3 regions of the Micromonospora sp. NPDC048947 genome follow, and region 3 is predicted to be linked to each of the others. Evidence: riboswitches for the same ligand, from Rfam matches in the RefSeq annotation. Region 3 holds a riboswitch; each other region holds the start of a gene.
The links. Region 3 has a riboswitch for cobalamin ahead of cobN (cobaltochelatase subunit CobN). Riboswitches for the same ligand answer to the same signal wherever they lie in the genome.

Region 1 (2,264 bases), on a different contig from region 3:
TGCCGCAGCAGCCGCCGGCGATGTTGAGCAAACCGGACGCGGCAAATTCGCCGAGCAGGCCGGCGGTCTCCTCCGGCGTCTGGTCGTAGCCGCCGAAAGCGTTCGGCAGACCGGCGTTGGGGTGACACGCCACGTAGGTGCCAGCGATCTTGGAAAGCTCCTCGACGTGCGGGCGCATCTCGGCCGCGCCCAGCGAGCAGTTCACGCCGACGACCAGCGGATCGGCCCGCTCTATCGAGCGCCAGAAAGCCTCCACGGTCTGCCCCGACAGGGTCCGGCCGCTCAGGTCGACGATGGTAACGGAGATCCACAGCGGCAGCTGCGGCGCGACCTCACGGGCTGCGGCGATTGCGGCCTTCGCGTTCAACGTGTCGAAGATCGTCTCGATCAGAAGCAGGTCGACACCACCCTCGGCCAGGGCCGAGATCTGCTCCGCGTACGCCGCGCGCACTGCGTCGAAGTCGACGGCACGATACGCCGGGTCCTCGACCCGCGGCGACAGCGACAGCGTCACGTTCAGCGGCCCGACCGAGCCAGCCACGAACCGGCCACCGAACTCGTCCGCCGCCTGCCGGGCCAGCCGCGCGCCCTGGACGTTCATCTCACGAACCAGTGACTGGAGCCCGTAGTCGGCCTGGCCGATGCTCGTCGCAGTGAACGTATTGGTGGTGGTGATGTCGGCGCCGGCGGCCAGATACTGCCGGTGTACGTCCAGGATGACGTCCGGCCGGGTGAGGTTGAGCAGGTCGGGATCACCGCTGACGTCCTGCGGATGGTCGACAATCAGGTCGCCCCGATAGTCCGCGGCGGTGAGCTGCGCGCCCTGCAACATCGTTCCCCAGGCGCCGTCCAGCACCAGAACACGCTGGGACATCAGCTGCCGCAGCGACGATGCGGTGTCTTTCTGGCTCAATAACGCGCTCAAGCGGTCGCCTCCGAAGCTCGGAGGCGCCCTTGTCGAAGAGATGAGGGCCGAGCGTGGCGGGCTCCGCCCGTCGCAGCGCCTCTCGACCCGACAGGAAGATGCTACCCGACCCGTCCGCCTGGAGGTCCCCGTACGGCGTCGGCGTCTGGCCGCCGCGGTCACGCGGCAAGCCCGATCGTGACGAGCCCGCGCCCATCACTGGCGATGCAGCGCCGGGGCCTCCCATGTTCGTCGGGACCGTTATCGTGTGCGGTGGCACAAACGTTGCGAGGTGCCCTGCGCGAGTGGGGAGAATCGGGAAGCCGGTGTGAGTCCGGCACGGGCCCGCCGCGGTGACCGGGGAGCTGCCACCCACGCGTACCAGACGCAGCCACTGACCCTGCGGGGTTGGGAAGGCGGGTGACCAGCATAGATCCGGGAGTCCGAAGACCGGCCTCGCGTCATCGCCCCCGTCAGGGGCACGAGCGCAGCGGGAGCCTGCCTTGGACACCGGCCTCTACGAGACCATCCACCGCCGCCGGGACGTACGTGCCCAGTTCACCGGGGCGCCGATCCCCGACGAGACGTTGAACCGGGTCCTCACGGCGGCGCACGCCGCGCCGAGCGTCGGCCTCTCCCAGCCCTGGGACTTCATCCTGGTCCGCGATCCCGAGCTGCGGCAGGAGTTCCACCGGCACGTGCAGCGGGAACGGGACACCTTCGCGGCCACTCTCGAGGGTGCTGCGGCGGAACGCTTCAACCGGATCAAGATCGATGGCGTACGGGAGTCGACGATGTCAGTCGTCGTCACGTACGACCCCGAGCGGGGCGGGCCGGCCGTGCTCGGCCGTCACGCGATCGCCGACGCCGGCCTCTACTCGGTCTGTCTGGCGATCCAGAACCTGTGGCTGGCCGCAACCGCCGAGCAACTCGGGGTCGGCTGGGTCTCGTTCTACCGGGAGCCGTTCCTACGCGACCTGCTCGGCATCCCGGCCACCGTCCGCCCGGTGGCATGGCTCTGCCTCGGCCCGGTCACCCATTTGGAGCAGACGCCGGACCTGGAGCGGCACGGCTGGCGCCAGCGAAGCCCGGTGTCATCGGTGATCCACCACGATCGTTGGACGACGGAGTGACCAAGTGGTTGTGGCGGCGCTCCCGCGCCAGGCAACCGGCGTGCATGTTCGAGGCGGACCCCCGCCACCAGTCAACCCGTGAGCCATAACCAGGGGCACGGCACCATCTCGCCACGCGGCACCGGCAGCGGTCGATCGGGGAGCACGCCCCCGATCGCCGCGCCTTGTCAGCGGCGGCAGAAGAGTGCAATTGATCGCGCATATCCGGAAGGTGGTGACATCCGTCG
Region 2 (2,264 bases), on a different contig from region 3:
GGACAGGTAGCGCAGGTCCGCGATGTCGACGAGTTGCTCGGGGGACATGTCGACGAGTAGCCGCCACAGCGGCTTGTCGGCGACCCGGGCGACCAGGTCCCACGACGCGTTCAACACGGCCGCCAGGGACAGGTGGACGACACCCTTCTCCGGCCCGAGCCAACGCAGTTGCGAGTCGGAGGTGAGGAGGCGGTAGACGGCGCCCATGTCCGCTGCCATCGTCGCCACGTCCAGGCCCACCAGAAGCTGTGCCTGGTGGACTGCCGCCGCCGCGACGATGTCGTTGCCTCGACCGATGGTGAAGGTCAGGCCGTGCCCCGCGAGTGGCGCGCCCACGCCGTCGACGCCGTCGGTGTGCAGGACGACGTAGGCCGCCGAGTAGTCGCCGTCCTTGTTCATGGCGTCTGACCCGTCAGCGGTCAGGGAGGTGGGGAAGCGGACGTCTTCGACGGTGACGGCAGTGATCTGCGGCATGCGTTCCTCGCCCGGCTAGGCTAAAGATCAGATGATCACAGGGAGTATACGGAGCGCCGCTCCAGCCCGTCAACGATGTCGATCACCGTGGGCCCACAGACGTATGATGTTTGCCTCGCTGGGTCGATCCGCCTCACCGTCCATCGTGCCCGTTGACGGGCGAAGGTGGCAGGGTGGCGAGCCCGTGGAGATCGGGTGTTCAACCCCACCTCAAGGCATAGACAGTGACATATGGGTGCGGTCTGCGGCACCGTGGCCTCGATACGCCACATCCCTGTCGACTGTCGACACCAGCGCGCAGGGCCCCGTCTCCGGTGCCTGGCGTCGGTCGACGGGGTGTTGTCGGCCGGGGTGGTGACGGTGGTCACCGAGTCGGCCGCCGACACGCCCGAGACCGACATGTGGGGTGTGACAACGGCTGCGTCCCTATATATGGTGTCGAGCGCAGCTGGTTCGGCCGCTCATCCGGGGCGGTCGAGGCAACAGGGAACCCGGTGGAAATCCGGGACTGTCCCGCAGCGGTGAGTGGGAACGACCGCCGTCATCAGCACTGGGCCATCAATCGGCCTGGGAAGCGACGGCCAGTAGGAGACCGGCGAGCCCGGTCGTGCCCGCGAGTCCGAAGACCTGCCAGCGCGCCGCGTACCCGCATCCGGGTGGCGCGGCGGTCCGAGGCCGCGTGGGACGGCTGACGCCACCTGACCCACGCCGGGCTGGCGTGGCGTCCGTCGGTGTCTGTCTCCTCGCGTCCGGGCCACCAGGTCTCGAACTCCGAGGAGCGAGTGGTGACAGTCACCGAGGTAGTCCCGGCCAGCGGCGACGCGACAGCGCGACGGACGCCGATGCAGGTCCGCAAGCGCGACGGCGGCACCGAACCCGTGGACGTGAACAAGATCGTCCGAGCGATCGAGCGGTGGGCCGACGACCTGACCGACGTCGACCCGATGCGGGTGGCCACCCGCACCATAAGCGGGCTCTACGACGGCGCGACCACCGCCGAACTTGACCGGCTGTCCATCCAGACCGCCGCCGAGATGATCGGTGAGGAGCCGCAGTACTCGCGCCTCGCCGCGCGATTGCTGGCCGGCTACGTCGACAAGGAGGTGCGTCGACAGGGCATCACCTCGTTCAGCGCGGCGATCCGGGTCGGCCACGCCGAGGGTCTGATCGGTGACGACACCGCCGCGTTCGTCGCCGCACACGCCGCGACGCTCGACCACGCCATCGACCCGGACGGCGACCGCCGGTTCGAGTACTTCGGCCTGCGCACCGTGTACGACCGCTACCTGCTGCGCCACCCCATCAGCCGACTGGTGCTGGAGACCCCGCAGTACTGGCTGCTGCGGGTGGCCTGCGGCCTGTCCCGGACGGCGGACGAGGCTGTCGACTTCTACCGGCTGATGTCCAGCCTGGCCTACCTGCCCAGCTCACCGACCCTGTTCAACTCCGGCACCCGGCACACCCAGATGTCCTCCTGCTACCTGGTCGACTCCCCGCTCGACGAGCTGGACTCGATCTACCAGCGGTACGCCCAGGTCGCCAACCTGTCCAAGTTCGCCGGTGGCATCGGCATCGCGTACTCCCGGGTCCGCTCCCGGGGAGCGCTGATCCGGGGCACGAACGGGCAGTCCAACGGCATCGTGCCGTGGCTGCGCACGCTCGACGCGAGCGTCGCCGCTGTGAACCAGGGTGGCCGACGCAAGGGCGCGGCCTGCGTCTATCTGGAGCCGTGGCACCCGGACATCGAGGAGTTCCTGCAACTGCGGGACAACACCGGCGAGGACGCCCGA
Region 3 (2,264 bases):
CGGGTCGTGGTAGATGGCGATCGGGTTCTCCCCGAAGCCGCGGGGCGGCTGGATCAGCAGCACCACGTTGCCGAAGCGCAGCCCGGCGAGCACGATGTCGCCGCCCTCGGTGTACAGCTCGCCCGGCGGCTCACCCCAGTGCTCCCGCATCCGCTCGCGCAGCTCGGCCGGTACCTCGTCGAACCAACGCCGGTACGTCGTCCCCGGTATCCGGGCCTCGGCGGCGGCCAACTGCTCCGGGGTGAGCCACTCCACGTCGTGACCACCGGCGGCGATCAGGGCGTGGATCAGCGCGTCGCCGTCGTCGGGCGGCGGCGCGTCACCCAGGTCGTAGCCGGCCTCGGCCAGCGCGGCGAACAGCCGGACCGCCGAGGCCGGGGTGTCCAGCCCGACAGCGTTGCCGACCCGGGAGTGCTTGGTGGGGTACGAGCTGAGCACCACGGCGACCCGCTTGTCGGCGTGCGGCACGTACCGCAGCCGGGCGTGGCGCACCGCGATCCCGGCGACCCGGGCGGCCCGCTCGGGGTCGGCGGCGTATACCGAGAGCCCGTCGGCGTCGATCTGCTTGAACGAGAACGGCACTGTGATGATCCGACCGTCGAACTCGGGGATGGCGACCTGCATGGCGGCGTCCAGCGGGGACAGGCCGGCGTCGCTGTCGGCCCACTGCGCGCGGGTGCTGGTGAGGCAGAGCGCCTGGATGACCGGCACGTCCAGGGCCGCCAGGGCGCCGACGTCCCAGGCGTCCTCGTCGCCGCCACCGGAGGCGTCCGCGGCGACCGCACCGCCGGCCGCGAGCACCGTGACCAGCAGCGCGTCACAGCGGGCGAAGAGCCCGAGTGGGCCGGCGCCCGCGGTCAGCCCGCGCAGCGAGCCGCAGAAGATCGGCAGCGGGTTGCCGCCGGCCTGGTGGACCGCGTCGGCGAGCACGTCGACGAAACCAGTGTTGCCGGCCAGAGCGTGCGCCCGGTAGAAGACGATCCCCACTGTGGGCCGGTCCGGGTCGGTGGGGTGGTCGCCGTGCACGCCGTACGCCGGGGTGGGCGCTGGTGCGGCGAACCCCTCGCCGGTGAGCAGCACCGTGTCGGAGAGGAACCGGGCCAACTGCCCGAGGTTGTCCGGACCGCCCTCCACCAGGTACGCCAGCGACTGGGTGACGACCCCGGACGGCACTGTGGAGATGGCCATCAGCTCCGCGTCGGGCAGCGCCTCACCGCCGAGCACGACCGTCGGCACGCCGGTGGCGAGCACCGCGGCGAGTCCGTCCGGCCACGCCTGCCGACCGCCGAGCAGCCGTACGACGACGAGGGCGACCCCGTCGAGCAGGGCGGGCACCTCGTCGGCGGCGACTCTGGCGGGGTTGGCCAGCCGGTAGTCGGCACCGCTGGCGCGGGCGGCCAGCAGGTCGGTGTCGGCGGTGGACAGCAGCAGGATACGCACGGCAGGCTCCGGAAAGTGACGCCCTGGGCCCTCAGGGGGCGACCGGGCGATGCGGGTGGGTTCGGCGTCAGCCGGTACGACGGCCCGGGCGAACGGCGCACCGACGCGTGCGTCGGGGCCGGTCAGCGCCGGGCGATCAGCTCAGCGGTGCCGGTGGCCGATGTCCCTGGAGCGCGCTGCCTGGAGCGCAATACGACGATGATCGTCGATGAATAAGACGCTGTGCGTCATCGGGTCCTCCTCGGGTGTCCACGCCCTGGGGTACGTCCCGACGGCCGAAGTATCCTGGCTTCCGGATCGACGCTCTCCCCCGGCCTTCCAACCGCAGACACACGGCCGTGACTCACGAGGGGGGATCGCTCCCCGGTGACAGTGGCGGGACCGCGTCGGAATCGCACCGACTTCCTTCACTGCCGTCAGGCCGCGAATGCTGCCACACCGTCGCGCCGCCGGTCAACGCCGGTCCCGCCCTACCAGACGGACGGAACCCATCGGGCTTCAGCGATTGGTGCGAGCGCGAATCGGTACGCCGCAATGCCCCCGCTCAATGCCCGATGTCCTTTGCTCTGCTTACCCATAGGCACCAGTGACGCTCCGTTCCTGGTGCGCATAGGTAAGCAGAGCAAAGGACATCCGAACGAACTCTGGCCTGCGCCGATCATCCGGCAGCGTGGCGTCGGTCGACACCATCACCTGGGATCGGCGAACGCACCACCAGTGTCCGCGATCAATCCCGGGGAGGGCATCAGGCCCTGTCACCTCACGCGACTTCCGGCGGGTGCAGGCCCGCGCCACCACTTCGCGCGCACCCGCGCCGGCCCAGC

Region 1: another riboswitch for cobalamin. It lies ahead of bluB (5,6-dimethylbenzimidazole synthase); the one in region 3 lies ahead of cobN (cobaltochelatase subunit CobN).
Region 2: another riboswitch for cobalamin. It lies ahead of AB0B98_RS25920 (ribonucleoside-diphosphate reductase subunit alpha); the one in region 3 lies ahead of cobN (cobaltochelatase subunit CobN).

Annotation. Positions count from the first base shown of each region.
Region 1 covers NZ_JBEZFO010000004.1:233,551-235,814, reverse strand. Annotated here, with positions in the region: gene metH (methionine synthase) at 1-913, opposite strand, end outside; S-adenosyl-L-homocysteine riboswitch at 940-1,015, opposite strand; cobalamin riboswitch at 1,178-1,378, shown strand; gene bluB (5,6-dimethylbenzimidazole synthase) at 1,408-2,037, shown strand.
Region 2 covers NZ_JBEZFO010000020.1:63,101-65,364, reverse strand. Annotated here, with positions in the region: gene AB0B98_RS25925 (enolase C-terminal domain-like protein) at 1-474, opposite strand, end outside; cobalamin riboswitch at 907-1,124, shown strand; gene AB0B98_RS25920 (ribonucleoside-diphosphate reductase subunit alpha) at 1,317-2,264, shown strand, end outside.
Region 3 covers NZ_JBEZFO010000010.1:188,164-190,427, forward strand. Annotated here, with positions in the region: gene cobN (cobaltochelatase subunit CobN) at 1-1,440, opposite strand, end outside; cobalamin riboswitch at 1,719-1,848, opposite strand.